Regions from separate parts of the Streptomyces sp. NPDC001157 genome, predicted to be linked through region 1. Evidence: predicted binding sites of a transcription regulator. Region 1 holds the regulator's gene; each other region holds the start of a gene.
What was found. The regulator HrcA, encoded in region 1, represses chaperone genes, less so after heat shock. The targets are predictions, from matches to a motif close to TTNGCACTCNGNNNNNCNGAGTGCNAA.
Positions count from the first base shown of each region.

Region 2: the regulator HrcA is predicted to act here: its motif matches at 5,183-5,209, upstream of groES (co-chaperone GroES).
Region 3: the regulator HrcA is predicted to act here: its motif matches at 3,324-3,350, upstream of groL (chaperonin GroEL).

Region 1 covers NZ_JBSFJW010000016.1:22,003-33,258, forward strand. The annotation lists gene ACWDAG_RS25915 (S41 family peptidase) at 1-1,798, opposite strand, end outside; gene ACWDAG_RS25920 (hypothetical protein) at 1,844-2,410, opposite strand; gene ACWDAG_RS25925 (VOC family protein) at 2,489-2,881, opposite strand; gene ACWDAG_RS25930 (16S rRNA (uracil(1498)-N(3))-methyltransferase) at 2,901-3,653, opposite strand; gene ACWDAG_RS25935 (nitronate monooxygenase) at 3,650-4,726, opposite strand; gene dnaJ (molecular chaperone DnaJ) at 4,931-6,067, opposite strand; gene hrcA (heat-inducible transcriptional repressor HrcA) at 6,068-7,084, opposite strand; gene ACWDAG_RS25950 (MBL fold metallo-hydrolase) at 7,236-7,964, shown strand; gene ACWDAG_RS25955 (DUF3097 domain-containing protein) at 7,999-8,814, shown strand; gene ACWDAG_RS25960 (Uma2 family endonuclease) at 8,792-9,358, opposite strand; gene hemW (radical SAM family heme chaperone HemW) at 9,485-10,717, opposite strand; gene ACWDAG_RS25970 (SpoIIE family protein phosphatase) at 10,749-11,256, opposite strand, start outside.
Region 2 covers NZ_JBSFJW010000015.1:175,522-186,777, reverse strand. The annotation lists gene ACWDAG_RS25785 (FG-GAP and VCBS repeat-containing protein) at 1-977, shown strand, start outside; gene ACWDAG_RS25780 (YciI family protein) at 1,114-1,470, shown strand; gene ACWDAG_RS25775 (RNA polymerase sigma factor) at 1,515-2,789, shown strand; gene ACWDAG_RS25770 (class I SAM-dependent methyltransferase) at 2,790-3,953, opposite strand; gene ACWDAG_RS25765 (polysaccharide deacetylase family protein) at 4,043-4,975, shown strand; gene groES (co-chaperone GroES) at 5,356-5,664, shown strand; gene groL (chaperonin GroEL) at 5,794-7,425, shown strand; gene ACWDAG_RS25750 (ester cyclase) at 7,501-8,208, opposite strand; gene ACWDAG_RS25745 (SDR family NAD(P)-dependent oxidoreductase) at 8,407-9,180, opposite strand; gene ACWDAG_RS25740 (MOSC domain-containing protein) at 9,277-9,945, opposite strand; gene ACWDAG_RS25735 (LysR family transcriptional regulator) at 10,026-10,931, shown strand; gene ACWDAG_RS25730 (WhiB family transcriptional regulator) at 10,994-11,256, opposite strand, start outside.
Region 3 covers NZ_JBSFJW010000008.1:334,136-342,181, forward strand. The annotation lists gene ACWDAG_RS18300 (hypothetical protein) at 1-141, opposite strand, end outside; gene ACWDAG_RS18305 (NADH:flavin oxidoreductase) at 237-1,355, opposite strand; gene groL (chaperonin GroEL) at 1,574-3,196, opposite strand; gene ACWDAG_RS18315 (cold-shock protein) at 3,568-3,774, opposite strand; gene ACWDAG_RS18320 (MoaD/ThiS family protein) at 4,226-4,501, opposite strand; gene thrC (threonine synthase) at 4,615-5,901, opposite strand; SAM riboswitch class I at 5,920-6,076, opposite strand; gene ACWDAG_RS18330 (glucosyl-3-phosphoglycerate synthase) at 6,235-7,179, shown strand; gene ACWDAG_RS18335 (alpha,alpha-trehalose-phosphate synthase (UDP-forming)) at 7,275-8,046, shown strand, end outside.

The DNA of each region.
Region 1 (11,256 bases):
CGGGATCGTCCGGGGTGGCCCTGGACACCCCGAGGACGCCCTGCACCGGGTGGCGCAGCCACAGCACGCCGTCCTTCGCTGCACGCAGGTCGGAGTAGCGGGCGGCCTCGACCGGGAAGGGCACGATCCGGTCGGCGAGGCCTTCGAGGTCGATGCGGGTGGCCGGGGTGCCCTCGCTGTCCGGGGTCTCGTCCTTGTCGGGGGTGTCGAAGGGGCGTCCGTGCCGCTGCGGGCCGAAGGGGGAAGGCGTGGTCGCCGCGAGGGTGATCAGGTGCGGGCGGTCGCCGACCACGAAGGCGAGGTCGAAGACGTGCTCGTCGTAGACCGGGTCGAAGGAGCGGTTGGAGAGGAAGGCGATGTGTTTGCCGTCGAGGGTGAAGGCGGGTGAGTAGTCCCGGAAGCGCAGCGGGGTCGCCTCGGTGACCGTCAGGTCGGTGGTGTGGGCGATGCGGAGCTGGCGCAGCGGGCGCGGGCCGGGGTGGGACCAGGCGAGCCAGGCCGAGTCCGGCGAGAAGACGAGGCCGGTGACGTCCCCGTCCTCGCTGCGGTCGATCTCGCGGACCTCGCCCGTCTCCCGCTCGACGAGCAGGACGCGTCCGTCGTGCGCGGCGACCGCGGCCCGGCTGCCGTCGGGCGCCATGGCGAGCCCGAGGACGCGGCCGAGTTGTCCGGCGGCCAGGCGGCGCGGGGTGGCGCCGGGTGCCAGACCGGTGGCGGGCGCGAACTCCAGGGCGTCCTCGCCCTCCGCGTCCGTCACCCACACCACCCATTCCTCGCCCTCGGCGCGGAAGGTGCGCGGCAGCCGGGCCCGTACGCCGGGTTCGGCGGCGAGCGCACGGGTGGGACCGGCACGGTGGGTGACCCAGTGGACGGCTCCGCGTACGGCGACCGCGCTGCCGCGCGCGGTGTGGTCGGGGGCGGCCGATCCGAACCAGCGGGAGGCGTTCACGGCGAACGGCTGCCGCTCGGCGCGCTGCCCGCCGAGCCGGATGTCGAGGCGGCGGGGCTCGGCTCCGTCGAGATCGTCGAGGATCCACAGCTCACCGGCCGAGGCGTAGACGACACGGGTGCCGTCGCCGGAGGCGTGCCGGGCGTAGAAGCCGTCCAGCGGTGTGTGCCGACGCAGGTCGGAGCCGTCGTCCAGGGAGGAGTACACCGCCCCGACGCCCTCGTGGTCGGACAGGAAGGCGATGCGCTCCCCCGCCCACACCGGGAACTCCAGGTTCCCGCCGAGCTCTTCATGCAGCCGTACGAACTCGCCCTGCCCCTCCCGGTCGATCCACAGCTTGCCCGCGGTGCCCCCGCGATAACGCTTCCACCAGGCGGCCTCGCGCCCCATGGGTGCGGACAGCAGAACGGTGCTCGGCCCGTGGGCGACATGCCCGACGAGGCCGTACGGCAGGACGGTGGAAGGTCCGCCGTCGAGCGGGACGGAGTGCGCCCAACTGCGGCGCAGGTTCGCCTGGCCGTGAGTGGTGATCGCGAGGACCTGCCCGTCCGGGGTCCAGCCGCGTACCTGGGTGCGCCAACTGCCCCAGTGGGTCAGCCGCTTGGAAGGTCCGCCGACGACCGGGGCGATGTGCACCTCGGGGGCGCCGTCGCGGGTGGAGGTCCAGGCGACGGTCGTGCCGTCGGGCGAGATGCGGGGTAGGGCGACCGGTGTGTTGTCCGCGCTGACCCGCCAGGCGCGTCCACCGTCGACGGGGGCGAGCCACACGTCGTCCTCCGCGGTGAAGGCGACCAACTCGCCCCACAGGTGCGGAAACCGGAGGTAGGCAGGCGTCGCAGACTGTGTCACCCGATCACCCTACGCAGTGACACCACTCCAGGTCAGCGGTTTGGATCACTTGCCCTGGACGGGCCAGCACTGCGGATCCCCCTTGCACCAGATGGTCCTGGTGACCGTCACGGTGACGGTGGCGCCGGGCTGCCCGCCGTTTCCGTTGGAGGGGTTGTTGAAGATGGGCGACGGTGTCGCGTTGCAGTTGCCGAGCCCCGTCACATGGAACCACTGCTTGCCGCCCACCTTGGCGGTGAGGTCGCCGCGCACACAGGCGCCGTTGACGGCCCGGGTGACCTTGCCGGTGACCGTGATGTCCCGTCGGTCCTTGGTCTGTCCCTGGCAGTCGACATTGGCGACGGTGGTCTCGCTCGCCGAAGGCGCCGTCCGTCCGGCCGTGGCGGCCTTGTTGTTCCCGTAGTTGGCCGTGCAGCTGAGCCACTGCACATCGACGTGCTGCCGCTCCAGCTCCTTGGTCGCGGTCTGGTCGGTCGTGTACGCCACGGCCGCCGAGTTCAGCCCACCCGGGTCACAGGCCGCGGCCCCGCCGACGCCCAGCACGGCAAGTCCCACCGCGGCCGCCACCCGCCGTCCTCGCGGCCGTCGCCAAATCCGCCTCAATGCCCCCATGGACGGCAGCCTGCCACCGTGGGCCGTCCGGCGGTAGAGCGCATACGGTCACGAACGCGCCCGCGGGCGCCTACCGGGTCAGCCACGCAGCAGCAGCCACTCCTGCAACTCCACCAAGTTCCCCTCGGGATCCTTGAGATGGGCCACCCGCATGCGGTCCGTCATGGGGGCCGGGCCGTGCAGGAGGACGGCGCCCCGGGTGGCGATCTCCTCGCAGTAGGTGTCGAGATCGTCGACGCGCAGCACCACAAGGGAGCGATGACCCGTTGCCGTGTCGCCCAGTTCGTCCAGTACCTCGGCCATCATCGAACGGTCCTGGAGGGCGATGCCCGCCGAGCCCGTGGCCGGGCTGAACTTCTCGTACGGGCCCGCGGTCGCGCCCGACTGCGGCTTGAGGCCGAGGACCTCGGCGTAGAAGCGGTAGCAGGCGGCGAAGTCGCTGACGAGGAGCCGGACTTGGGCGAGTTCCATGGTGTTCCCCTGTGATCGTTCAGGACCAGCGGCCGGTGCGGCCCAGGAGCAGGGCGGTCGCCGCGGTGCCGGCGGTCGATGTGCGCAGCACGCTACGCCCGAGCCGGTACGCCTTCGCTCCCGCCTCCGAGAAGAGCGCCAACTCCTGTTCGGACACGCCCCCTTCGGGGCCCACGACCAGCACGATCTCGCCCGCGGAGGGAAGCTCGGCGGTCGCCAGCGGCTCACTGGCGTAGTCGCGGTCCTCGTGCAGTACGGCGGCGAAGTCGGCTTTGGCGAGAAGTGCGGCAACCTGCTTGGTCGTTGCCGCGTCCGCGACCTCGGGGAAGCGCAGCCGACGGGACTGCTTGCCGGCCTCGCGGGCGGTGGCCCGCCACTTGGCGAGGGCCTTCAGTCCCCTCTCGCCCTTCCACTGGGTGATGCAGCGGGCCGCCGACCACGGCACGATCGCGTCGACGCCGGTCTCGGTCATCGTCTCGACGGCCAACTCGCCCCGGTCCCCCTTGGGCAGGGCCTGGACGACGGTGATACGGGGGCTGGGCTCGGGTTCGACCGGGAACTCGAAGGGCTCGACGAACAGCCGGTCCTTGCCCTCCGTCCGCACGACCACACCGGCGGCACCGCGCCCCAGACCGTCCGTCAGCACCACGTCCTCGCCGGGCTGCAGCCGCCGTACGGACACCGCGTGCCGCCCCTCGGGACCGTCCAGTTCGACGATCGAGCCGGGCCCGACGCCCGCCAGCGACTCGACCACGAACACCGGCGCGGTCATCGCAGGTCCCCTTTGTCCGACAACGCTGTCCTGGCCGCGTCGATCTCGGCGGCGAGGACCTCCACCAGCTGCCCGGCCGGGAGTTCGCGTGCCATGCGGTGCCCCTGCCCCGCCCACAGCGCCATGCCCTGCGCGTCGCCGGACGCGGCGGCCTTCTTGCGCAGGGGCGAGGTGAGGTGGTGGACCTCCGGGTAGGCGGCGGGGGCGTACGGGCCGTGCTCGCGCAGGAAGCGGTTGACCAGGCCGCGGGCCGGGCGCCCGGAGAACGCCCGGGTCAGCTCCGTGCGCACGAACAGCGGGTTGGTGAGCGCCTGCTTGTGAACGGCGTTAGCGCCGGACTCCGGGGTGGCGAGGAACGCCGTGCCGAGCTGGGCGGCGCTCGCGCCCGCCGCCAGCACCGCGGCGATCTGACCGCCGCGCATGATGCCGCCGGCGGCGACGATCGGGATGCTCACGGTCTCGCGGACCTGGGCGACGAGCGAGAGCAGCCCGATGCCGGTGCCGTCCGCCTCGGGGTTGTCCCGGTGGGTTCCCTGGTGACCGCCGGCCTCCACGCCCTGCACGATCACCGCGTCGGCGCCCGCCCGCTCCACGGCGAGGGCTTCCTCGGGGGTGGTCGCGGTGACCAGTGTGAAGGTGCCGGCCCGGCGGAGGGAGTCGAGGATCTCGCGGCTCGGGACCCCGAAGTGGAAGGAGACCACCGGCACGGGGTTGTCGAGCAGCACGGCGAGCTTGGAGTCGTAGGCGTCGTCGCGACCGCTGTCCGGATCGCCCAGTTCGGTCTCGTACCAGGCGGCCTCCCCGGCCAGCTGGTGGGCGTAGATCTCCACGGCGCCGGGGTCGGCGTACTCGGGCTGCGGCATGAAGAGGTTCACGCCGAAGGGGCGGTTCGTGATCCCCCGGAGCTGCTTGATCTCCTGGTACATGCCGTCGGCCGTCTTGTACCCGGCGGCGAGAAACCCGAGCCCCCCGGCCTCGCACACGGCGGCGGCCAGATGCGGCACGGAGACACCGCCCGCCATGGGGGCCTGCACGATCGGATGAGGGAAGAGATCGGTCAGTGCGGAGGACATGACGGCATGTTGTCACGTCCTCCGAACAAGTCCGAATCGGCCCATCCCCTTGGCACGTGCCTGCACTTTCAGCCCGTCCGGCGTTTGAGGACGAGGCCGTTCAGGCCGAAAGCGGGGGTCTGGGGGCGCAGCCCCCAGGGACGGGAAGGGTGACGGGAAGGGTAAGGGCGGCGGGGGCGAAAGCAGCCGCCCGCAGCCACCCCGTCAGCGGCCGTTGAACGCATCCTTGAGTCGCGAGAACAACCCCTGCTGCCCCGGCTGGAACTGCCCCGTCGGCCGCTCCTCACCCCGCAGCTTCGCCAGCTCCCGCAGCAGCCGCTCCTGCTCCGGGTCCAGCTTGGTCGGGGTCTGGACCTCGACGTGGACGATGAGGTCGCCGCGCCCCCCGCCGCGCAGATGCGTGACGCCCCGCCCGTGCAGCGGGATCGACTGGCCGGACTGGGTGCCGGGCCGGATGTCGACCTCCTCCATGCCGTCCAGCGTCTCCAGCGGCACCTTGGTGCCGAGGGACGCGGCCGTCATCGGGATGGTGACCGTGCAGTGCAGGTCGTCGCCGCGCCGCTGGAAGGTCGGGTGCGGCAGCTCGTGGATCTCGACGTACAGGTCACCGGCGGGACCGCCGCCGGGGCCGACCTCGCCCTCACCCGCGAGCTGGATGCGGGTGCCGTTGTCGACACCGGCCGGGATCTTGACCGTGAGGGTACGGCGGGACCGTACGCGACCGTCACCGGCGCACTCCGGGCACGGCGTCGGAACGACCGTCCCGAAGCCCTGGCACTGCGGGCAGGGCCGCGAGGTCATGACCTGGCCCAGGAAGGACCGCGTCACCTGCGACACCTCACCGCGGCCGCGGCACATGTCACACGTCTGAGCGGTCGTACCGGGCGCCGCGCCCTCACCGTTGCAGGTGGAGCAGACGATCGCCGTGTCGACCTGGATGTCCTTCGTGGTGCCGAAGGCCGCCTCGTCGAGCTCGATCTCCAGCCGGATCATCGCGTCCTGGCCCCGGCGCGTACGCGAACGCGGTCCGCGCTGCGACGCCGTACCGAAGAACGCGTCCATGATGTCCGAGAAGTTCCCGAAGCCACCCGCGCCGAAGCCGCCCGCGCCACCGCCGCCCGCCTGCGAGAGCGGGTCGCCGCCGAGGTCGTAGACCTGCTTCTTCTGCGGGTCGGAGAGCACCTCGTAGGCGGCGTTGATCTCCTTGAACCGCTCCTGGGTCTTCGGATCCGGGTTGACGTCCGGGTGCAGCTCGCGCGCGAGCCGCCGGAAGGCCTTCTTGATCTCTTCCTGCGACGCGTCGCGGCGCACGCCGAGAACGGCGTAGTAGTCCGTGGCCACTTACGACTCCGCCAGGATCTGTCCGACGTACCGTGCCACTGCGCGTACCGCTCCCATCGTTCCCGGGTAATCCATGCGGGTCGGTCCGACCACGCCGAGCTTGGCGACTGCCTCGCCGCCCGAACCGTAGCCGACCGACACCACGGAAGTGGAGTTGAGTCCCTCATAGGCGTTCTCGTGCCCGATGCGCACCGTCATGCCCGAATCCCCCGCCTCGCCAAGCAACTTGAGGAGCACGACCTGCTCCTCAAGCGCCTCCAGGACGGGGCGGATGGTGAGGGGGAAGTCATGTCCGAAACGGGTCAGATTGGCGGTGCCGCCGATCATCAGCCGTTCCTCGTTCTCCTCGACCAGTGTCTCCAGAAGTGTGGAGAGCACTGTCGAGACCGTACCCCGGTCCTCGACGTCGAAGCCTTCGGGCAGGTCTTCCACGAGCCGGGGGACGTCGGCGAAGCGGCGGCCCGCGACCCTGCTGTTGAGCCGCGCCCGCAGATCCGCGAGCGAGGCCTCCCCGAACGGCGCCGGGCAGTCGACCATGCGCTGCTCGACCCGCCCGGTGTCGGTGATCAGCACGAGCATCACGCGCGCGGGGGCGAGCGAGAGCAGCTCCACGTGCCGCACGGTGGACCGGGTCAGCGACGGGTACTGGACAACCGCCACCTGTCGCGTGAGCTGGGCGAGCAGCCGAACCGTCCGCGCCACCACGTCGTCGAGATCCACGGCGCCGTCCAGGAAGTTCTGGATGGCCCGCTTCTCGGGTGCGGACATCGGCTTGACGCCCGCGAGCTTGTCGACGAACAGCCGGTAGCCCTTGTCGGTGGGGATGCGCCCGGCGCTGGTGTGCGGCTGGGCGATGAACCCCTCGTCCTCCAGGGCCGCCATGTCGTTGCGTACGGTCGCCGGGGACACTCCGAGGTTGTGCCGCTCGGTCAGGGCCTTCGAGCCCACCGGCTCCTCGGTGCCGACGTAGTCCTGGACGATGGCGCGCAGCACCTGGAGCCGTCGTTCACTCAGCATCTAGCGCACACCTCCAGAAGTCGTCCCCTCGGCGCTCGCCTGGCACTCTGTCCGTCCGAGTGCCAGCCGTTACCGGCCAGTGTACGGCGGTGGGGTACACCCGGGGCAAGGTCGGCCCCCGTTGAACGGGGCGTACCGCTAGCGTCGCCGTATGACGGTGACTTGGGAAGAGCTGGGGTGGGAGCGGCTGGCGGCCGGTGTCGGCCGGTGCCGTCTGCCCCGCTGGGACTGCACGGCAGGGCTGGTCGTCGGGGAGGGCACGGCGCTCTTGATCGACGCGGGATCGAGCCTCGTCGAGGGCGCACGGTTGCGTACCGAGGCGCAGGAGCTCGCCGGTCACCGTGTGACTCATCTCGCGCTCACGCATCCCCATTTCGACCATGTCTTCGGGGCGGCGGTGTTCGCGGGCGCGGAGGTGTACGGCGCGGTGGGCGTGGACACGGTGTTCGAGGCCCGGCACGCGCGCGAGGAGCTGCGTGCGGACGCGGTGGGCAACGGGCTGGAGGCGCGGGTGGCGGAGGAGGCGGTCGACGCCCTGGTCCCGCCCCGGCACCACGTCTCCGGCGAGTGGACGCTCGACCTGGGCGGCGGCCGACAGGTGCTGCTGGCGAACGTGGGCCCTGGCCACACGGCCCACGATCTCGTGATCCTGGTCCCCGGCTCCCCGGAGATCGTCTACTGCGGCGACCTGGTGGAGGAGTCCGGCGAACCGCAGGCCGGTCCCGACGCCGTACCGGCACACTGGCCGGCCGCCCTCGACCGACTTCTGGACCTGGGCGGGGAGGACGCACTGTATGTACCCGGTCACGGAGCGGTGGTGGACGCGGGGTTCGTGCGGAGACAGCGGGACGAGCTGGCGGCACGTTTCGGCGTGTCGTAGCCGCTGACCGGCCGCTTCTCCTATCGTCACTCGAATGCGCCAGTACTCCGCCGACCTGACCCCGCCGTGGAAGAAGCCCAAGCCCGTGCCGGAGGTACCGGCGGAACCGGGTCTGGTGGTCGAGGAGCCGGGCACCGGTTTCTGCGGCGCGGTGATCCGCTGCGAGGCGGGCACGGTGACCCTGGAGGACCGCTTCGGCAAGCACCGGGTGTTCCCGATGGAGCCGCGGGGGTTCCTGCTGGAGGGGCGGGTGGTGACGCTCGTACGCCCGTCCGGCGCGGCTCCTGTACGGCCCGCTCGTACGGCATCCGGTTCGGTGGCCGTCCCCGGCGCACGCGCGCGTGTCGCTCGCGCCGGCCGTATCTACGTGGAGGGCCGCCACGACGCCGAGCTGGTCGAGAAGGTCTGGGGTGACGACCTGCGCATCGAGGGCGTGGTCGTGGAGTACCTGGAGGGTGTCGACGACCTGCCGTCGATCGTGGCTGAGTTCGCGCCGGGGCCGGATGCGCGGCTCGGGGTGCTGGTGGACCACCTCGTGCCGGGTACGAAGGAGTGGCGGATCGCGGAGGCGGTGACGAGCGAGCACGCGCTGGTGGTGGGCCACCCGTACATCGACATCTGGGAGGCGGTGAAACCGTCGTCGCTGGGGATCGCCGAGTGGCCGCGGGTGCCGCACGGGCAGGACTGGAAGACGGGGGTGTGCCGGGCGCTGGGGTGGCCGTCGGAGAACACCGGGGCGGTGTGGCAGGCGATCCTGAAGCGGGTGGGGTCCTACAAGGATCTGGAGCCGGAGCTGCTGGGGCGGGTGGAGGAGCTGATCGACTTCGTCACGGTCGGTGGTGGGGCTTGACGCCCTTGTAGGTGCCGAACTCGGTGGTGTCCAGTTCGATGCCAAGCGGTTTCAGCGGCACCGGCGCGCCGAAGGTGGTTACCCGCTGCAACTGGTAGTCGGCTTGCTCGCCCGTGCCTGTCGGCTCGGTGAGCAGCACACATTGCCCCATGATCGGGTCGATGATCAAGTAGACGGGCATGCCGCCCGCAGCGTAGATCGAACGCTTGACGACGTAATCACGCTCGACGCTCGTCTTGGACACAACCTCGACGACCATGCTGATGACCTTGGACGGCATGAGCTGCCCTTCACGCGGTCCGACGCCCCTCTCCACCAGTACGAGGTCGGGCAAAGGCTCGCTGGTCTCCTGCAGGATGGCGACGGCCTGCGTCTGCAGCCTCCTCCAGTCCCGGCGCGGGAACTGGTCGAGAACCGCCTCGACGATGTCGTTGTGCACCACGTCCGGCGCCGCCATCATCACGATTTCCCCCCGGAGGAGCTCGGCCTTGTATCCCTCGGGAACCTCGAGGTTCTCGAAGAACTCCACGACATCGGTGGTCATCGGTCGGTCGTCCACAGCGGTCACTCCGCAGCCCTCCGGTTTCTGCCACCGTCAGTTACGGCAGCAGCCTACGAACCAGGTTAGGGACCGAACCGACGTTCCGCACCGATTCACCCGCCAGGGTGATCAGTCCACCAAGTCCCTGACCACCGCATCCGCCAGCAACCGCCCCCGCAGCGTCAGCACTGCCCGCCCCTCCTCGTACGGCCCAGTCTCCAGGAGCCCCTCCCCCAGCGCCCGGCGGGAGGCCTTAAGCCCCTCCTCCCTCAGCAAGGACAGCGGCACCCCCTCCCGCAACCGCAGCTCCAGCAGGATCCGCTCCACCCTGCGGTCCTCCTCCGCCAGGAGCTCCCGGCCAGCGCCCGGCGACCGTCCCTCCGCCAGCGCCGCCGCGTACGCCCCCGGGTGCTTCACGTTCCACCACCGCACCCCGCCCACGTGCGAGTGGGCGCCGGGGCCCGCGCCCCACCAGTCGGCGCCCCGCCAGTACAGCTCGTTGTGCAGGCAGCGGCCCGCCTCCGACGTGGCCCAGTTGGAGACCTCGTACCAGTCGAAGCCTGCCGCCGACATCACCTCGTCCGCGATCAGATAGCGGTCCGCGTGGACGTCGTCGTCCGTCATCGGGACCTCGCCCCGGCGGATGCGACGCGCCAGCTGCGTGCCCTCCTCGACGATCAGTGCGTACGCCGACACGTGGTCGGGCCCGGCACCCAGCGCCGCCTCCAGCGAGGCCCGCCAGTCGTCGTCCGACTCGCCCGGGGTGCCGTAGATCAGGTCCAGGTTCACGTGCTCGAAGCCGGCCGCCCGGGCCTCCGCCACGCACGCCTCCGGCCGCCCCGGCGTGTGCGTCCGGTCCAGCACCCGCAGCACATGCTGCTTCGCGCTCTGCATGCCGAAGGAGACACGGTTGAAGCCTCCCTCCCGGAGCGCGGCCAGATACGCCGGATCCACCGACTCCGGGTTCGCCTCCGTCGTCACCTCCGCGTCCGCCGCGAGACCGAACTCGTCCCGGATCGCCCCCAGCATCCGTACGAGATCACCGGCGGCCAGCAGCGTCGGCGTACCGCCGCCCACGAAGACCGTGCGGACCTCGCGGGGGTCGTCGCCCAGGACCTTCCGCGCCAGGCGGATCTCGTCGATCAGGGTGTCCGCGTAGTTGTCGCGGGAGGCGAGGACGCCGCCCGTACCGCGCAGCTCGGTGGCGGTGTAGGTGTTGAAGTCGCAGTAGCCGCAGCGAGTCGCGCAGTACGGGACGTGCAGATAGAAGCCGAGGGGGCGGTCGGGGGCCCCGGCGAGTGCGGATGCGGGGAGGGCGCCGTCGGCGGGGACCGGCTCGCCGTCGGGGAGTGCGGAAGGCATGCCTTCCATTGTCCAGCACCGTACGAACTGCTCACTCCGCCTGCAGCACCAGCAGCGCGAGGTCGTCCTCCGGCGGGCGCCCGCCGAACTCGTGGACCAGCCTGCGGATGCGTTCCGCGATCAGCTCGGCGCTCAGGCCCGCGCACCCGGAGAGCGCGGCTGCGAGGCCGTCTGCGTCGTCGAACATGTCGGAGCCGGAGCGGCGCTCCGTCACACCGTCCGTGACGCACAGGAGGCTGTCGCCGGTGCGGAGCTCGAAGGTTTCGCTGGTGTACGTCGCGTCCTCGACGACGCCGAGGAGGGTCTGCGGACGGGCTGCCGTACGGACGCTTCCGTCGGGGCCGAGGAGCAGCGGCAGCGGGTGGCCGGCGGAGGCGAGGGTGCAGCGGACGCCACCGTCGAAGGGGGTCAGCTCGCCGTAGAGGAGGGAGAGGAAGCGGGTCTGCGGGCCGTCGCCGGGGGCGGGCGGCCGTACCAGGGCCCGGGCGGCGGCGTCCGCTGCCTCCGTCGCGTCGTCGAGGAGGAGGCGGTTGAGGCGG
Region 2 (11,256 bases), on a different contig from region 1:
GTGTGTCCGTGCCGGCCGCGACCACCCAGGCAGGAGACTTCGACGGCGACGGCAAGCAGGACCTGGTCCTGTTCCGCGGTGGCCGCGCCTCGGGCGACGACCCGCTCGGCACCAAGGCCACCGTGTGGCGGGGCCCGATCTCCCGGGCCGGGAAGCCGGCTGCCACGCAGGACTTCGGCTCGACCAGGGTGGACCCCTTCGACGTGATGTACGCGGCCGCCGGAGACGTCAACGGCGACGGCCGCGACGACCTCGCGCTGACCGTCTACACCGGTGACGGCGGCATCGGCTCCCAGCTCTACCTGGCAGGCGCCTCCCAAGGAGCCTTCACGTTTGCCGCCTCCCCCGAGGGCAGCGGCCAGGTGGCCTTCGGCGATGTCAACGGCGACGGCTTCGACGACATCGTCCGGGGCGTCCCGAACGACTCCACAGTCACCGTGGCCCTCGGCTCGGCCTCCGGTCTGAAGCCGTCGTCGACCTGGAAGTCGTACAGCCAGGACACCGAAGGAGTCCCCGGCGCCAAGGAGGAGGAGGACGCCTTCGGCTACGCGGTGACCGCCGGTGACGTCAACGGCGACGGCTACGCCGATGTGGCCGTGGGCGCGCCCGGCGAGAAGCTCGGCGACAAGGACGGGGCGGGCATGGTCGACGTCCTCTACGGCGGCCGCGACGGTCTGACCGGCACCGGCGCCCAGGGCTTCAGCCAGGACACCGACGGCGTTCCCGGTGCCGCGGAGGCCGGCGACAACTTCGGTGACGCGGTCAGCCTCCTCGACATCAACGACAACGGCTACGCGGACCTCGCGGCCGCGGCGTCCCGCGAGAACCAGGTCGAAGGCGGGAACAGCGGTGAGGGGGCGGTCTGGTCGCTGCGGGCGCGTCCGACGGGCATCGTGACGGACGCGGCGTTCACCTTCGGACCCCGCACGGTCGGGGCACCGGTCGAGAGGGCGTCGTTCGGCAGCTCGCTGTCGTAGCAGGTCAGGCCCACACGTGAGGGGCCGGGAAAAATCTCCGAAGAAATCCGCGGGGTCTGTCGATCCCGGCCTCTCCCGATCGACGCACTGGTGAGAGGCCGGAACGGACCGGCCCCGTAGCGATCGAGGAGTCACCATGCCGCGTTACCTGTCGCTCGTGAACATCGACGAGAAGACCGCGCCCGCGGAGGGCCCCAGCCCCGAGCTGATGCAGCGGATGGGCGAGCTGATCGAGGAGATCACCAAGGCCGGAGTCATGCTCGACACGGCCGGGCTGACCCCGTCCTCCCAGGGCACCCGCGTGCACTGGGAGGACGGGCAGATCTCCGTGACCGACGGCCCCTTCACCGAGTCCAAAGAGGTCATCGGCGGCTACGCGATCATGCAGTGCAAGGACATGGCCGAGGCCCTGGAGTGGACCAAGCGGTTCCTGAAGGTGCACGAGGAGTTCTGGACGGTGACCTGCGAGGTGCGGGAGATCGCCGAAGGCTGAGCGATCCTTGGCCCGGGGGCGCCGGGGGTGTTGCATGGTGGGCCGTGGAACCACAGCCCACCGCCCCGCACGCCACCGCCGACCCCCGCCACGCCATCGAGACCGTCTTCCGTCTCGAATCCCCTCGCATCATCGCCGCCGTCGCCCGCCTCGTCCGCGACGTCGGCATCGCCGAGGAGCTTGCCCAGGACGCCCTGGTCGCCGCCCTGGAGCAGTGGCCGCGCGACGGTGTGCCCGACAAACCGGGCGCCTGGCTCATGGCCACCGCCCGGCACCGCGCCGTGGACCTGATCCGGCGCCGGGAGAACTACGCCCGCAAGCTGCAGGAGATCGGCCGCACCCTCGAAACCACCGCCCCGCCCGAGGAACCCGCCGACCCCGACGACATCGACGACGACCTGCTCCGCCTGGTCTTCACCGCCTGCCACCCGGTGCTGTCCGCCGAGGCCCGCATCGCCCTCACCCTCCGGCTCCTCGGCGGCCTGACGACGGCCGAGATCGCCCGCGCGTTCCTCACCCCCGAGCCGACGGTCGCCCAGCGCATCGTCCGCGCCAAGAAGACCCTCGCCACCAGGAACGTCGCCTTCGAGGTGCCCTACGGCCCGGAACGCGAGGCCCGGCTCGGCTCCGTCCTGGACGTCATCTACCTGATCTTCAACGAGGGTTACGCCGCCACGGCCGGCGACGACTGGCTGCGCCCCGCGCTCTGCGAGGACGCGCTGCGCCTGGCGCGCGTGCTGTCGTCCCTGATGCCCAAGGAGCCCGAGGTGCACGCCCTGACCTCCCTCCTGGAGTTCCAGACGTCCCGCGCGGCCGCCCGCACCGGCCCGGACGGCGAACCCGTCCTCCTCAAGGACCAGAACCGCCGCCGCTGGAACCGCATGCTCATCGCCCGCGGCATCACAGCCCTCCACCGCGCCGAGGCCACCGCCGTGGGGGCGCCGGGCCCGTACGCCCTCCAGGCCGCCATCGCCGCCTGCCACGCGCACGCCTACACGTACGAGGAGACCGACTGGACGAGCATCGCCACCCTGTACGGCCTGCTCGCCGCCCGCGCCCCGTCCCCGGTCGTCGAACTCAACCGCGCCGTCGCCGTGTCGATGGCCGAAGGCCCGGCGCAGGGACTGGCGATCGTCGACGCCCTCGCCGCCGAACCCGCCCTGCGCGACTACCACTTGCTGCCCAGCGTCCGCGGCGACCTGCTGGCACGGCTCGGGCGCACGGCCGAGGCGCGCGAGGAGTTCGTACGGGCGGCGGGGCTGGCGCGCAACGAACGGGAGCGGGAGCTGCTGCTGCGCCGTGCGGCGGATCCGTCCTGATCAGGCGGGACGCCCGAGGAGCATGGTCGGCGCTCCCGCCACACGGGTCAGGAACACGGTGGCCGAGCCCGGCCCCTGCGGCTTCACTTTCCTCCGCAGCTCCTCCGGCTCGACGGCCGACCCCCGCTTCTTCACGGTCAGCGTCCCGACCCCACGCTCCCGCAGCAGCGCCTTCAACTTCTTCACGTTGAAGGGGAGTTGATCGGTGATCTCGTACGAGTTCGCATACGGCGTCGGCCGCAACTCGTCGGCGGTGATGTACGCGATGGTCGCGTCGACCAGCCCGCCGTCCAACTGCTCGGCCACCTCGGCGACCAGATGGGCACGGATGACGGCGCCGTCGGGCTCGTACAAGTACCGTCCGACTGGCCGGACTTGAGGGTCCGGCAGCCCCTTCCCCAGCAGCGTGCGCGGCCCCGGGAGCAGAGTCGCCCGCACCGCCTCCGGCTCCGTCCCGAACCACAGCACGGCCTCTTTCACATCCCCGCCGTCCGAGATCCACTCGGCCTCGGCGTCGGCGGGCACGGCCTCGTGCGGAATGCCGGGTGCGACCTTCAGCGCGGCGGCGCGGGACGCCTTGCGGGCGGCCCCGACCGCCCACGACAGGGGCGGCGAGTAGGCCTCCGGGTCGAAGATGCGACCCCGCCCGCCGCGCCGGGCGGGGTCGACGAACACGGCGTCGTAGCCGGACGTGTCCACCTCCGTGACGTCCGCCTCCCGCACCTCGATCAGCTCGGCGAGCCCGAGCGCGTCGGCGTTGGCGCGCGCCACGGCCGCGGTCGCCGGATCCCGGTCCACGGCCAGCACCCGGATCCCGGCCCGCGCCAGCGCGATGGCATCGCCGCCGATCCCGCAGCACAGGTCGGCGAGAGAGGTGACGCCCAGCGCCTTCAGCCGCTCGGCCCGATAGGTGGCGACGCTCGCCCGTGTCGACTGCTCCACCCCGTTCGGCGTGAAGAACATCCGCTCCGCGTCCTCGGCGCCGAACTTGGCCGCCGCCCGCTGCCGCAGCCGCGCCTGTCCGAGGGCCGCCGACACCAGCTCGGCGGGGTGTTCGCGGCGCAGCCGGGTGGCGACGGCGAGCTCGTCCGCAGGGGCCGTGCCGCGCACCTCGTCGAGGAGGGCGCGGCCTTCGGGGGTGAGCAGGTCAGCGAGGTCGTTCACCGGCCCATTGTGGGCCAGTCGGTGGACGGTGCGCCTCCGGCCGCGTGGCGGACCGGGATCCGGGCAGTGGCCTGCGATGATCCGGCACCATGCGAGCAGTAGTACAAAACGATAAGAATCGCGCTTATGGGGTGACATGGCTCCGCGGTGGCATCGCCGTGCTCGCCGTCGCGGCCATCGCCTCGGGCTGTGCACAGTTCGGCGGCCCGCCGGTGCGCCCGGCCCCCGGCCAGGAGCAGCCCCTGCATGCGCCCCCGGCCCGCGCCCTCGACTCGTACGCCACGAAGCTGCGCAGCGCGTACATCGCCCGCGCTGCCGCGGCGCGCCACTGGGACCTGGCGAGGGTCCCGCTGACGGCTCCGCCCCCACCCGTGAAGAAGCCGAGGATCAAGGCCCGCAGGGGCTTCGAGGTGGACGACCAGGAGGAGCTGAGGCTCCCGCCCGTCTTCACGACCGTCCCCACCAGGCAGAAGGTCGTCTTCCTGACCATCGACGACGGAGCCGAGAAGGACCCGGCGTTCCTGCGGATGATGAGCGACCTGAAGATCCCGTACTCGGCCTTCCTCAGCGACTTCCTGATCAAGGACGACTACGCCTACTTCCGCCGGATGCAGTCCGAGGGGGTGACCCTCAACAACCACACCCTCACCCACCCGTACCTTCCGGCGCTGTCGTACCGGGAGCAGAAGCACGAGATCTGCGGCATGCAGGCGATCATGAAGAGGCAGTTCGGCAAGGCCCCGACCGTCTTCCGCCCACCCTTCGGCAACTACAACCAGGACACCCTGCGCGCCGCCAGGTCCTGCGGCATCAAGTACGCGCCCATCTGGGACGAGGAGGTCTTCGTCGACCACTGGGAGTACCGCGAGGACGACCGGGACCTGCACCCCGGCGACATCGTCCTCACCCACTTCCGCGGCCGTGACGAGTGGAACGGCACGATGGTCGACGACATGCGCCGCTTCCTGAACAGGGTCACGGCCGACGGCTACGCGGTGGCCCGCCTGGAGGACTACCTGTGAGCCCGAGGGACCTGGCGGCCGGGACATTCGAAGCCCCGGGCGGCAACCCCAGCCCGTCATGGAAGTCCCCCCGCTCGAGCGAAGCCGAGAGCGGGGGAGTTTGAGGACGAGGCCGTTCAGGCCGATAGCGGGGGCCTGGGGGCGGCAGCCCCCAGGACGTTCACAGCCCCCCGGCCGACCGAAAACCCCGCCGACGCGCCGCAGGCATTAGCAGTCCGCTTGACCGAGTGCTAATCACGGTCATAGTCTCGGCTCTGGCACTCCCCACTGGAGAGTGCCAACTACGCGACGGGCAGGTCCGGCACCCGCGACGACGGATCCACCTGGTCGCCACCTCAGACAGTTAACCCCGTGAGATCTCCGAAGGGGGAGGTCGGATCGTGACGACCGCCAGCTCCAAGGTTGCCATCAAGCCGCTCGAGGACCGCATCGTGGTCCAGCCGCTGGACGCCGAGCAGACCACGGCCTCTGGCCTGGTCATCCCGGACACCGCCAAGGAGAAGCCCCAGGAGGGCGTCGTCCTGGCCGTGGGCCCGGGCCGCTTCGAGAACGGCGAGCGCCTGCCGCTCGACGTCAAGACCGGCGACATCGTGCTGTACAGCAAGTACGGCGGCACCGAGGTGAAGTACAACGGCGAGGAGTACCTCGTCCTCTCGGCTCGCGACGTGCTCGCGATCATCGAGAAGTAGTTCACCCGCTTCCTCGAGAAGCACATTGCTTGACGCTGCGCCCCTGGCCCCCGCGACCACATAAGAAGCCGGGCGCCCGGGGCGCAGTGCCTTTTTCACCCACAGATTTCCGAGAGGGCTCCCGCTGTCATGGCGAAGATCCTGAAGTTCGACGAGGACGCCCGTCGCGCCCTCGAGCGCGGCGTCAACAAGCTGGCCGACACGGTCAAGGTGACGATCGGCCCCAAGGGCCGCAACGTCGTCATCGACAAGAAGTTCGGCGCGCCCACCATCACCAACGACGGCGTCACCATCGCCCGTGAGGTCGAGGTCGAGGACCCGTACGAGAACCTCGGCGCGCAGCTGGTGAAGGAGGTGGCGACCAAGACCAACGACATCGCTGGTGACGGCACCACCACCGCCACCGTGCTCGCCCAGGCGCTGGTGCGCGAGGGTCTGAAGAACGTCGCCGCGGGCGCCTCCCCGGCGCTGCTGAAGAAGGGCATCGACGCGGCCGTGGCGGCCGTGTCCGAGGACCTCCTCGCCACCGCCCGCCCGATCGACGAGAAGTCCGACATCGCCGCCGTGGCCGCGCTGTCCGCGCAGGACCAGCAGGTCGGCGAGCTCATCGCCGAGGCGATGGACAAGGTCGGCAAGGACGGTGTCATCACCGTCGAGGAGTCCAACACCTTCGGTCTGGAGCTGGACTTCACCGAGGGCATGGCCTTCGACAAGGGCTACCTGTCGCCGTACTTCGTGACGGACCAGGAGCGCATGGAGGCCGTCCTCGAGGACCCGTACATCCTGATCAACCAGGGCAAGATCGCCTCGATCGCCGACCTGCTGCCGCTGCTGGAGAAGGTCATCCAGACCAACTCCTCCAAGCCGCTGCTGATCATCGCCGAGGACGTCGAGGGCGAGGCCCTCTCCACCCTGGTCGTCAACAAGATCCGCGGCACCTTCAACGCCGTCGCGGTGAAGGCCCCGGGCTTCGGCGACCGCCGCAAGGCGATGCTGCAGGACATGGCGATCCTCACCGGTGCCACCGTCATCTCCGAGGAGGTCGGCCTCAAGCTCGACCAGGTCGGCCTGGACGTGCTCGGCTCCGCCCGCCGCGTCACGGTCACCAAGGACGACACGACCCTCGTCGACGGCGCCGGCAACTCCGAGGACGTCGTGGGCCGCGTCGCCCAGATCAAGGCCGAGATCGAGAACACGGACTCCGACTGGGACCGCGAGAAGCTCCAGGAGCGCCTCGCGAAGCTGGCCGGCGGCGTGTGCGTGATCAAGGTCGGCGCCGCCACCGAGGTGGAGCTGAAGGAGAAGAAGCACCGTCTGGAGGACGCCATCTCCGCGACCCGCGCCGCGGTCGAGGAGGGCATCGTCTCCGGTGGTGGTTCCGCGCTGGTCCACGCCGCCAAGGTGCTCGAGGGCTCCCTCGGCAAGACCGGCGACGAGGCCACCGGTGTCGCCGTCGTCCGCCGCGCGGTCGTCGAGCCGCTGCGCTGGATCGCCGAGAACGCCGGCCTGGAGGGCTACGTCATCACCTCCAAGGTCGCCGAGCTCGAGAAGGGCCAGGGCTTCAACGCCGCCACCGGCGAGTACGGCGACCTGGTCAAGGCCGGCGTCATCGACCCGGTCAAGGTCACCCGCTCCGCCCTGGAGAACGCCGCCTCCATCGCCTCCCTCCTGCTGACGACCGAGACCCTGGTCGTCGAGAAGAAGGAAGAGGAAGAGCCGGCCGCCGCGGGCCACGGCCACGGCCACGCCCACGCCCACTGACATCGGTCAGTAGTCGCAGCGAAGGCCCGGCACCCTTGGGGTGCCGGGCCTTTCGCCGTCCTCCTGCTGTCCCTCCTACTGCTCCAGACCCTCCAGCGCGCCCAGTTGCGCCATCAGCCCCAGCCGGTCGTACTCCCACCAGGCCTCGACGATCTTCTCGTGCTCGCCGTAGCGGTGAATGGTCGTGCCGGTCATGGTGACCTGCTTCCCGGTCGACGGGATCCCCATGAACTCGGCCTTCTGGGTGGCGTTCCAGGTCCACCGGTTGCACACCCGGTCGCCCTGGGCGAACTGGTCGTCGAGGGTGAACGTGAAGTCGAAGGCCCCGCGCCACATCTCGACCTCGCGCCGCAGCGCGTCCATGCCGATGGTGTCCTGCTCGTTGGCGGGATCGTGGTCGTGGTAGTTCTCGGCGACCATGTCGTCGAGCGGAGCCAGCTCGCCCGGTGCGGCGATCGTCTGGAAGAACCGCCGCGAGGTGTCCGTGTTCAGCTGCTCGTCGCGTACGACGTCCAGGTCGGTGAAGGTCGGCATCTCGTCACAGAGAGCCACCATCTCGCGGAAGATCTTGTCGGTCTCGGGCAGGTTGGAGTTCCGCATCGCCTCCTCGTACGACGGGAACTCCACGATCTCGATGAAGTGCGACGCGTCCGACCGGTCCTTGCCGATCACACTGTGCGTCGCGGTCCGCTTCCCCTTGGTCTGTTCGACCCACGTGTCCATCAGCCGGTTGATGTCGTCGAACCGGCTGGTCTTGCAGTCGATGATCTGAACGAAGGTCATGGTCTCGCCTCCGGTCCCCGGGGTCCGGTTACTGCACTGTTCCGGGGGCTGTGACCTCAGCGGCTTCGCCGCGGGCCCCCGGACCCCCAGCAGAAAAGCAGGTCAACAGAGGTGGCCGACGCGAAGCTCGCGAGGCGAACCTCTGTAACAGCACCATTCTCCCACCGGGGCTCCGCGGCGCCCCTTGACGCCGGGAGGCTACTGCGGCCCGTACTTGCGCCCGGTCCGGGAGGTGATCCCGCCCAGCAGCCCCCGGGGCGTCACCTTCACGATCCCCATCAGCGCCTTGTACCGCGCATCCGGAATGGAGAGCGACTTCCCGCGCGCCAGATCCGACAGCGCCGCCGACACCAGCTTGTCGGCATCGAGCCACATCCACCCCGGGATGTTGTCCGTGCCCATCCCGGCCCGCTGATGGAACTCGGTCCGCACGAACCCCGGGCACAGCGCCATCAACCGCACGCCACTGCCCGCCAGGTCCTTCGCCGCCCCCTGCGTGAACTGCACGACCCACGCCTTGGAGGCGCCGTACGTGCCGCGCGGCACGAAGGCGGCCACGGACGCGACGTTGACGACCCCGCCGCGGCCGCGCTCGCGCATCGCCTCGGTCGCCGCCGCCGTGAGGCGCAGCACCGCCTCGCAGTGCACCTTGAGCATCGTCAGTTCGTCGGCCATCGCCACATCGAGGAAACGGCCCTTGTTGCCGAAGCCGGCGTTGTTGATCAGCAGGTCGACGGGGTTCTTGCGGTCGGCCAGGCGCGTGGCGACGGCTTCGATGCCCTCGTCGGTGGCGAGGTCGGCGGTGAGCACCTCCGCCTCGATGCCGTGCCGGTCGTGCAGTTCGGTCGCCTGTTCCTGCAATCGCTTGGTGTCGCGGGCGACGAGCACCAGGTTGTGCCCGTCGGCCGACAGCCGCCGCGCGAACGCGGCGCCGATGCCCGCGGTCGATCCCGTAATCAGAGCCGTTGTCATGGCCCAAGGGTAGTGACCCGGACTGTGGGGATCCGATCTCTGCACAGGGCCCGACGACAGTGAAGCTCCTGGGTGCGGCGCCGAGTAGAGGGCATGTCAGGAGCCGTACGTCTCCAGGTACTTCCGCGCCGCCGCAAGGCTCTCGGGATGCAGCGCCGCCCCGGCGGGCAGCAGGCGCGGCAGCAGCTCCCGCTCCGTCGTCGACGCGCGGAACTGCAGTGCCACCGTCACCTCGTGCTCCGGCCGGTGCACGATCTCGATCGGGTCGCCGGACCGTATCTCGCCCGGCTCGATCACTCGCAGGTACGCACCCGGCGCACCCTTCCGCGTGAACCGCTTCACCCACCCCTGCTCACCCAGATGGCCCTGGAAGGTACCGCAGGGAATCCGGCCGCAGGTCACCTCCAGGACCACTTCCGGGCCCACGCGCCAGCGCTCGCCGATCAGCGCGCCCGAGATGTCCAGGCCCTCGGTCGTGAGGTTCTCGCCGAAGGAGCCGTTGGCCAGCGGGCGCGCCAGCTCGCGCTCCCAGTCGTCCAGGTCCTCGCGCGCCATCGCGTACACGGCCTGGTCGTTCCCACCGTGGTGCTGTCTCTTGCACACCGCGTCCCCCGCCAGCCCGCTCCCGCCGATGCCCTTCGGCCCGGGCGCGGCCACCCGCACCGGCCCGTCCACCGGACGCTTGTCTATACCGGTCAGACCCTCGGGGTTGTCCGTGTACGGCACGGCTTTCGCACGGCCGAGATTCACCGACAGAAGCTTCATGGCTGCACGGTAGGCGACGACTCCTCAAAGCGGCGACGCATTATTCGGCGCACCATCAAAGCCTCGCTTATCCTCGAACGGTGATCGAAGCCCGCCATCTGCGTGTCCTGCGCGCCGTCGCCGCCACCGGCTCCTTCTCGGCCGCGGGGCGCGAACTGGGCTGTACGCAGCCCGCCGTCAGTCAGCAGATGAAGGCCCTGGAGGCGTCTGTCGGCACGCCGCTGCTCGTCCGTGGCGGGCGCGAGATGCGGTTGACCCAGGCCGGTGAGGCGCTGGTGCGGCATGCCTCGGGGATCCTGGCCGGGCTCACGGCGGCGGAGGAGGAGGTGGCCGCCATCGCGGGGCTGCGCGCCGGACGCGTACGGCTCGTCTCGTTCCCGAGCGGCAGCTCGACGCTCGTGCCCACCGCCCTCGCGGCCCTGCGCGCCGCGCATCCCGGCACCCGGGTCTCCCTGGAGGAGGCCGAACCGCCCGCCTCCGTCGAGCTGCTGCGCGAAGGCGACTGCGATGTGGCGCTGGCCTTCCGCTACCAACCGGCGGCGGGCGCGGAGGAGTGGGGCGACCTCGTCGTACGACCGCTGCTGAGCGACCGGCTCGTCGGGCTCGTGCCCGAGCGGCACCCGCTCGCACAGGCCTCGGCCGTGTCCATCGGGGACCTCGCGCACGAGCCGTGGATCGCCGGATGCCCGCGCTGCCGGGGGCAGTTGGTCGAGGTGTGCGAGAGCGCGGGGTTCACGCCGCGCATCGACTTCGCCACCGACGACTATCCGGCCGTCGTCGGCCTGGTCGGCGCGGGCCTCGGCGTCGCGGTGCTGCCGCAGCTCGCCATCGAGTCGGTACGGCCGCGGCACGCGCGCGTGCTGACGCTGGAGCCGGCAGTGCGGCGGGAGATCGTGGCGCTGACACTGCCCGACCTGGCACAGGTGCCCGCCGTCGCGGCGACCCTGGAGCACCTCGGGCGGGCGGCCGCCCGCCGGCAAAAATGATGGGCACGCGTGCGCGTGCCCATCGCAGAGGGATGAAGAAACGTTCCTTCAGGTGTTCGAGTTCAGGCGTTCGAGCCGCCGTCCCCGCCAGTCGCCGCCGCCACCAGCCGGTTGCGTGCCCGTCCCATGAGCTCCTCGCGTTCGTCCTCGGTCAGGCCGCCCCACACGCCGTACGGCTCTCTCACCGCCAGCGCGTGCGCCGCGCACTGCGCGCGCACCGGGCACCTCATACAGACCTCCTTGGCCGAGTTCTCGCGAGCGCTCCGGGCCGCACCGCGCTCACCCTCCGGATGAAAGAAGAGCGAGCTGTCCACCCCGCGGCAGG
Region 3 (8,046 bases), on a different contig from region 1:
GGGGCGCACGCGCAGGGTGTAGCGGGTCTCGGGCTCCAGCCCCGGGAGGCGTGCGGGCGCGCCGTTCTCGGCGACGTAGGTGGCCAGTTGGATGTGGGCGAGGACCTGCGACAGGAGCCCCTGACGTGCCGCCCGCGGCACGTCAGGGGCTCCTGGGCGTTACGACTTCGGCGTCGCCCCCGTCGGCTCCGCCGCCCCGGCGCCCACGACCAGGACCACCTTGAAGCCGTTCTCGGTCAGCTGAGCGTCTTGAGCGCCGCCGCGTCGTAGGGCTTCAGCTCGTCGAAGCGGTCACCCAGCACCTTCGCCGCCCACTCCGGGTCCTGGAGCAGGGCGCGGCCGACAGCGACAAGGTCGTACTCCTCCCGCTCCAGCCGATCCAGAAGATCATCGATCCCCCGGATCGGCGACCCCTCACCGGCAAACCCCCGGATGAAGTCCCCGTCGAGCCCGACCGAACCGACGGTGATGGTCGGCCTGCCCGTCAGCTTCTTCGTCCAGCCCGCGAGATTGAGGTCGGAGCCATCGAACTCAGGCAGCCAGTACCGCCGCGTGGAGGCATGGAACGCATCCACACCGGCCGCGGCCAACGGCGCGAGGATCGCCTCCAGTTCCTCCGGCGTCTCGGCGAGACGCGCGTCGTACGCCTCCTGCTTCCACTGCGAGTACCGGAACAGGATCGGGAACTCGGGCGAGACGGCCTCCCGCACGGCCGCCACGATCTCCGCCGCGAACTTCGTACGGGCCACGGGGTCGCCGCCGTAAGCGTCCGTACGGCGGTTGGTGCCGACCCACAGGAACTGGTCGAGCAGGTAGCCGTGCGCGCCGTGCAGTTCGACTCCGTCGAAGCCGATGCGCTCGGCGGCGACCGCGGACTCGACGAACGCGCCGATGACGGCGTCGATGTCGGCCTGGGTCATCGGGGTGGCGTCCTCGACGCCGGTGACGCGCAGACCGGAGGGGCCGTGCGAGGGGGCATCCGGGTAGGGGGCGTCGCCCTGGTTGCGGACCGTGCCTATGTGCCACAGCTGCGGAACGATCGTGCCGCCCGCCGCGTGCACCGCCTCGGCGACCTTCTGCCAGCCCGCGAGCTGCTCCTCGCCGTGGAACCGGGGGACGCGGTCGCTCTGGCCGGCCGACTCGTGGCCGACGTAGGTGCCCTCGGTGACGATCAGCCCGACGCCGGCGGCGGCCCGCCGGGCGTAGTACGACACCACGTCCTCGCCGGGGATGCCGCCCGGGGAGAACATGCGCGTCATGGGCGCCATGACGATGCGGTTGGGGACGGTCAGTCCGTTGATCGCGGTGGGGCGGGAAAGGATCTCGGCGGCGCGGGATGTGGCGGGGGCGGTCACGTGGGGTACTCCTCGTGGGCTGAGTTAACCGAGCGGTATGTGCGCACGCATGGTTGCACTGCCTTAAACAATCGCCTATGCGCCGTCTCACATTCCCGGGCGGACGGCGGCACCCGCGTGACCCCGGACACACCGAAGGGCGGCACCCCCTGCCGGAGCAGGAAGTGCCGCCCTCCGTAAGGACGTTGACCAACCGGAGGCCGAAGCCCCGAGGCGGATCAGAAGTCCATGTCACCGCCCGGCATACCGCCACCGGCAGGCGCGGCGGCCTTCTCCGGCTTGTCGGCGATGACGGCCTCGGTGGTGAGGAAGAGCGCGGCGATGGAGGCGGCGTTCTGCAGGGCAGAGCGCGTGACCTTCGCCGGGTCGATGATGCCTTCCTTGACCAGGTCGACGTACTCGCCGGTCGCGGCGTTGAGGCCGTGACCCGGGGTGAGGTTGCGGACCTTCTCCACCACGACGCCGCCCTCGAGGCCGGCGTTGACCGCGATCTGCTTCAGCGGGGCCTCGAGCGCGATGCGCACGGCGTTGGCGCCGGTCGCCTCGTCACCCTCCAGGTCCAGCTTCTCGAAGACCGAGGAGGCCTGGATGAGCGCGACGCCACCACCGGCGACGATGCCCTCCTCGACGGCGGCCTTCGCGTTGCGGACGGCGTCCTCGATGCGGTGCTTGCGCTCCTTGAGCTCCACCTCGGTGGCGGCACCGGCCTTGATGACCGCGACACCGCCGGCGAGCTTCGCCAGGCGCTCCTGCAGCTTCTCGCGGTCGTAGTCCGAGTCGCTGTTCTCGATCTCGGCGCGGATCTGGTTGACCCGGCCCTGCACCTGCTCCGTGGAGCCGGCGCCGTCGACGATGGTGGTCTCGTCCTTGGTGATGACCACCTTGCGGGCGCGGCCCAGCAGGTCGAGGGAGGTGTTCTCGAGCTTGAGACCGACCTCCTCGGAGATGACCTCGCCACCGGTGAGGATGGCGATGTCGTTCAGCATCGCCTTGCGGCGGTCGCCGAAGCCCGGGGCCTTGACCGCGACGGACTTGAAGGTGCCGCGGATCTTGTTGACGACCAGGGTCGACAGGGCCTCGCCCTCGACGTCCTCGGCGATGATCAGCAGCGGCTTGCCCGACTGCATGACCTTCTCCAGGAGCGGGAGCAGGTCCTTGACGGAAGCGATCTTGGAGTTGGCGATCAGGATGTACGGGTCGTCGAGCGACGCCTCCATCCGCTCCATGTCGGTGGCGAAGTACGCCGAGATGTAGCCCTTGTCGAAGCGCATACCCTCGGTGAGCTCCAGCTCCAGACCGAAGGTCTGGGACTCCTCGACGGTGATGACGCCTTCCTTGCCGACCTTGTCCATCGCCTCGGCGATGAGCTCGCCGATCTGGGTGTCGGCGGCGGAGATGGAGGCCGTCGAAGCGATCTGCTCCTTGGTCTCGACATCCTTCGCCTGCTCAAGGAGGGCACCGGAGACGGCCTCGACGGCCTTCTCGATACCGCGCTTGAGGGCCATCGGGTTGGCACCGGCGGCTACGTTGCGCAGGCCTTCCTTGACGAGGGCCTGGGCGAGAACGGTCGCGGTGGTCGTACCGTCACCGGCGACGTCGTCCGTCTTCTTGGCGACTTCCTTGACCAGCTCGGCGCCGATCTTCTCGTACGGGTCCTCGAGCTCGATCTCCTTGGCGATGGAGACACCATCGTTGGTGATCGTGGGGGCGCCCCACTTCTTCTCGAGGACGACGTTGCGGCCCTTGGGGCCGAGCGTCACCTTCACGGCGTCCGCGAGCTGGTTCATGCCGCGCTCGAGGCCGCGCCGCGCCTCCTCGTCGAACGCGATGATCTTGGCCATGTGAAGTGGTCCCTCCAGGACTGGGGGTGATTCCTTCGGACCGCGCCCGCGCCCGCGACGGACGGCTCGCACACCTCGTGGGTTCCTTCCCCACCCGGCCTGCGGGCCTCACCGACCCGGTCCTTCGTTGTCACTCTCACCTTCAGAGTGCTAACGCCAATGATTAGCACTCGCCCCCGTCGAGTGCAAGGTGCGCCCGCGGAGCGGGCTCGTTGAGGGGCGGTGGTCGAGCGACGGGCGGGCGCAGGCGGCTCTCGGGTACCGGGTGGGCCCGCCCAGGCCCCCGGACATGCCGAAGGGCCCGCCCCGTGAGGTGCGGACCCTTCGATCAAGAACAGAAGAACGTCGCTGCAGTTAACCCGGCGCGTGCTTCAGCTGGTCGCCAGACGGACCATGTCCGCCTGCGGCCCCTTCTGGCCCTGCGAGATCTCGAAATCGACCCGCTGACCCTCTTCCAGGGTGCGGTAGCCGTCCATCTGAATCGCACTGTAGTGGACGAAAACATCCGCACCACCGTCGACCGCGATGAAGCCGTACCCCTTCTCCGCGTTGAACCACTTGACGGTGCCCTGAGCCATGCCTAACTCCCCTATTACTGGCCCTTGCACAGATCCACACTTCGCGGATCCGGGTCAGACCTCACCCCCCACGGTTGGGGGCGTGCGCCGGAACGCGTCGACCGCGGCTGAATGTATCTGTCCAACTGCCGTCTGCAACAGGTCAATCGGACGAGAATTCCGGGCACGACCGGTCGGGAATTTACGGAGAATTCGCCTGAATTCAGGGCAAGTCGGGCCCCATAAATGGAGCATAAGACGCAAAAAACCTGCACACTTTGGCTACTTCTCGCTGCCGGAGAAGCAAGAACTCATATGCACGCGGCAAGCGGAGTCGAGCAGGTTCCCCAACTGTACCGCGCTCAACCATGCAGAATTGCCCCCTCCGCTTCTCTCGCGGAGGGGGCAATTCGATGAACTCTCGGTAATCAGCGTTACCGAAGGTAATAATCGGTCGTCCGACCTGTTTCGCTCAGCCTCCGGCCACGGCCGGAATGATCGAGACGCCCGCCCCGTCCGGAGTCGCCGTCTCCAGCCCCTGCTCGAACCGCACGTCGTCGTCGTTCACGTACACATTGACGAACCGGCGAAGCTTGCCCTGGTCGTCGAGAACGCGGGCGGCGATCCCGGTGTGGTTCTTCTCCAGATCGGCGATGACCTCGCCGAGGGTGCCGCCTTCGGCGGTGACCTCGGCCTGCCCGCCGGTGTAGGTGCGCAGGATGGTAGGGATACGAACGTTGACGCTCACGGTGAAACCTCCGGTCAGGGTGTGGCTTTCAAGGGGCTCGGGGCTGTGTCGATTTGCGGCTCCGCCGCGGGGCGCGACCAGCCCCCACCGGCCCGCAGACGAACAACTACCTGCTAGGCGAGCCCCGCCTCACGGAACGACTCAAGGCTCGGCCGAATCGTCGCGGTGAGCCCGGTGCCGGCCACCGCATCCAGCGTCTTCAGACCGTCACCGGTGTTCAGGACGACCGTCGTCAGGGTCGGGTCGAGGACACCGTTCTCGATCAGCTTGCGCGTCACGCCCACGGTCACGCCACCGGCGGTCTCCGCGAAGATCCCCTCGGTCCTGGCGAGCAGCCGAATGGCATCGACGATCTGCTCGTCGTTGACATCCTCCACCGCACCCCCGGTGCGCCGGGCAATGTCGAGCACATACGGCCCGTCCGCCGGGTTGCCGATGGCCAGCGACTTGGCGATCGTGTTCGGCTTCTGCGGCCGTACGACGTCGTGCCCCGCCTTGTACGCGACGGAAACAGGGCTGCACCCCTCGGCCTGCGCGCCGAAGATCTTGTACGGCTTGTCCTCGACGAGCCCGAGCTTGATCAGCTCCTGCAGACCCTTGTCGATCTTCGTGAGCTGGGAGCCGGAGGCGATCGGCACGACCAGCTGGTCCGGCAGCTGCCAGCCGAGCTGCTCGCAGATCTCGTACGCCAGGGTCTTGGAGCCCTCCGCGTAGTACGGCCGCAGGTTGACGTTGACGAAGCCCCAGCCCTCGCCGGCCGGGTCGCCGATCAGCTCGGAGCAGAAGCGGTTCACGTCGTCGTAGTTGCCGTCGATGCCGACGAGCTCGCCGCCGTAGACCGCGGCCATGACGACCTTGCCCTGCTCCAGGTCGTGCGGGATGAACACGCAGGACCGGAAGCCGGCGCGGGCGGCCGCGGCACCCACCGCACCGGCCAGGTTGCCGGTGGACGAGCAGGACAGGGTGGTGAAGCCGAAGGCGCGGGCGGCCTCGATGGCCTGGGCGACGACTCGGTCCTTGAAGGAGTGCGTCGGGTTGCCGGAGTCGTCCTTGACGTACAGACCGCCGGTCACGCCCAGCTCGCGGGCGAGGTTGTCGGCCCTGACGAGCTTGGTCCAGCCGGGGTTGATGTTCGGCTTGTCGGCCACGTCCGCCGGGACGGGCAGCAGGGGCGCGTAACGCCAGATGTTCGCGGGACCCGCCTCGATCTGCTTGCGGAGCTCCTCGGTGTCGTAGGCCGAGAAGTCGTAGGCGATCTCCAGCGGGCCGAAACACTCCTCGCAGGCGAAGACCGGGCCGAGGGGTACCCGGTGACCGCACTCGCGGCAGGAGAGCGCCGCGGCGGGACCGAGGTCGACGGTCGTGGGGTCGGTGGTGCTTGCAACAGTCTGCGCAGCCATGTGAGGCGAGGCCCTTTCTCCTCATCTTCCTCACGACGCATCTCGCCGTGAGACGGATTTGGCACCTTCCCTAGCCGGGAGCCTCGCGGAACGATCGGCATCGATCGGTACGAGACCGGCTGGAGGGTTGCCGGGGCTTCATCGGGCCGTATCCCTCTGCCCCTCTGGATGAGCGGTATGCGGTTGTAAACGCCGGACGAGCCCCGACATGCGATGGTCACCAGCGTTGTTCAAGACTGTAACCGAAGGCCAGGACAGTTGAGATAGTCGTCCGAACCGCGAGATGGATCACACGTTCCACGCTCGCCGAGAGAACGCAGAGGAGCCGCCTACGTGCTGGAAGAAGTCGAGCGCTGGCTGAGCACCCGCTCCTGGTCCCTGACCGATCGCCCTCTCCACAGGATCCTCGCCGCCAAACAGCGGTCGGGACAGTCGGTCAGCGTCGTGCTGCCCGCACTCAACGAGGAGGAGACGGTCGGCGAGATCGTCGCGATCATCCGTCACGACCTCATGCAGCAGGTTCCGCTCGTCGACGAGATCGTCGTCGTCGACTCCGGGTCCACCGACCGCACGTCCGAGGTCGCCGCGGCGGCCGGGGCCAGGGTCGTCCACCGTGACGACATCCTGCCCCGCATCCCGACCGTCCCCGGCAAGGGCGAGGTGCTGTGGCGCTCGCTCCTCGTCACCGACGGGGACATCGTCTGCTTCATCGATGCCGACCTGAAGGAGTTCTCCTCCGACTTCGTCTCCGGGATCGTCGGCCCGCTGCTCACCGACCCGGGGATCGACCTCGTCAAGGGCATGTACGACCGCCCGCTGGGCGGCGCCCAGGGCCAGGGCGGCCGGGTCACCGAGCTGATGGCACGCCCACTGCTGAACATGCACTGGCCGCAGCTGGCCGGCTTCGTGCAGCCGCTCGGCGGCGAGTACGCGGCCCGGCGCAGCCTGCTGGAACAGCTGCCGTTCCCCGTCGGGTACGGCGTCGAGCTGGGCATGCTGGTCGACGCCCTGCACCTGGTGGGCCTCGACGCGCTCGCCCAGGTGGACGTCGGGGTGCGCAAGCACCGCCACCAGGACGGGCAGGCGCTGGGCCGGATGTCCGCCGCGATCTACCGCACCGCACAGCTGAGGCTGGCCCGCGGCCATCTCATCCGTCCCTCCCTCACCCAGTTCGAACGGGGCGAGGACGGCTTCGAGCCGCGCACCTACTCCGTGGACACGGAGGAGCGGCCGCCGATGGTGGAGATCGCGGAGTACGCGTCGCGCAAGGTCGCCTGAGGCGGCGCGTTACGCGGTGCGGGCGGTGTATACGGTCCACCCGCAGAGCCCAGCCGTACGTTTGAGCGTTTCCGGGCCGGGCTAGGTTGAGGCGTATGGCTTCCACGCACTCCGCTGGTCATCAGGTGCTGGTCGCGTCCAATCGCGGCCCGGTCTCGTACGAAGTGCAGGAGGACGGCTCGCTGGCCGCCAGGCGCGGCGGCGGCGGGCTGGTCTCCGGCCTGTCCGCGATCGGGCCCGACGCGGACGCCCTGTGGGTGTGCTCGGCGCTGTCCGACGGCGACCGCGAGGCGGTACGGCGCGGGGTCGGCGAGGACGGTGTGCGGATGCTGGACATCCCGGCCGGTGTGCACGCCGACGCGTACAACGGCATCGCGAACTCCGTGCTGTGGTTCGTGCATCACATGCTGTACCAGACGCCGCTTGAGCCGGTCTTCGACGCGGAGTTCCGGCGGCAGTGGGCGTCGTACGAGACCTACAACCGCGCCTTCGCCGAGGCACTCGCCCAGGAGGCGGCCGAGGGCGCGGCGGTGCTGGTGCAGGACTACCACCTGTGTCTGGTGCCGGGGATGCTGCGGGAGGTGCGGCCGGACCTCAGGATCGGACACTTCTCGCACACTCCGTGGGCGCCGGTGGACTACTTCCGGATGCTGCCGGACGACATCGCCGAGCAGCTGCTGCGCGGCATGCTGGGCGCCGACCGGCTGGGCTTTCTGACCCGGCGCTGGGCGGACGCGTTCACTGCCTGCTGTACGGCGGTGGTGGGCGGCCTCGGGGACACGGAGATCGGCGTGCACGGCCTCGGCGCGGACGCGGACTTCCTGCGCAAGCGCTCGCACGAGACCGATGTGGCCGAGCGCATGGCCG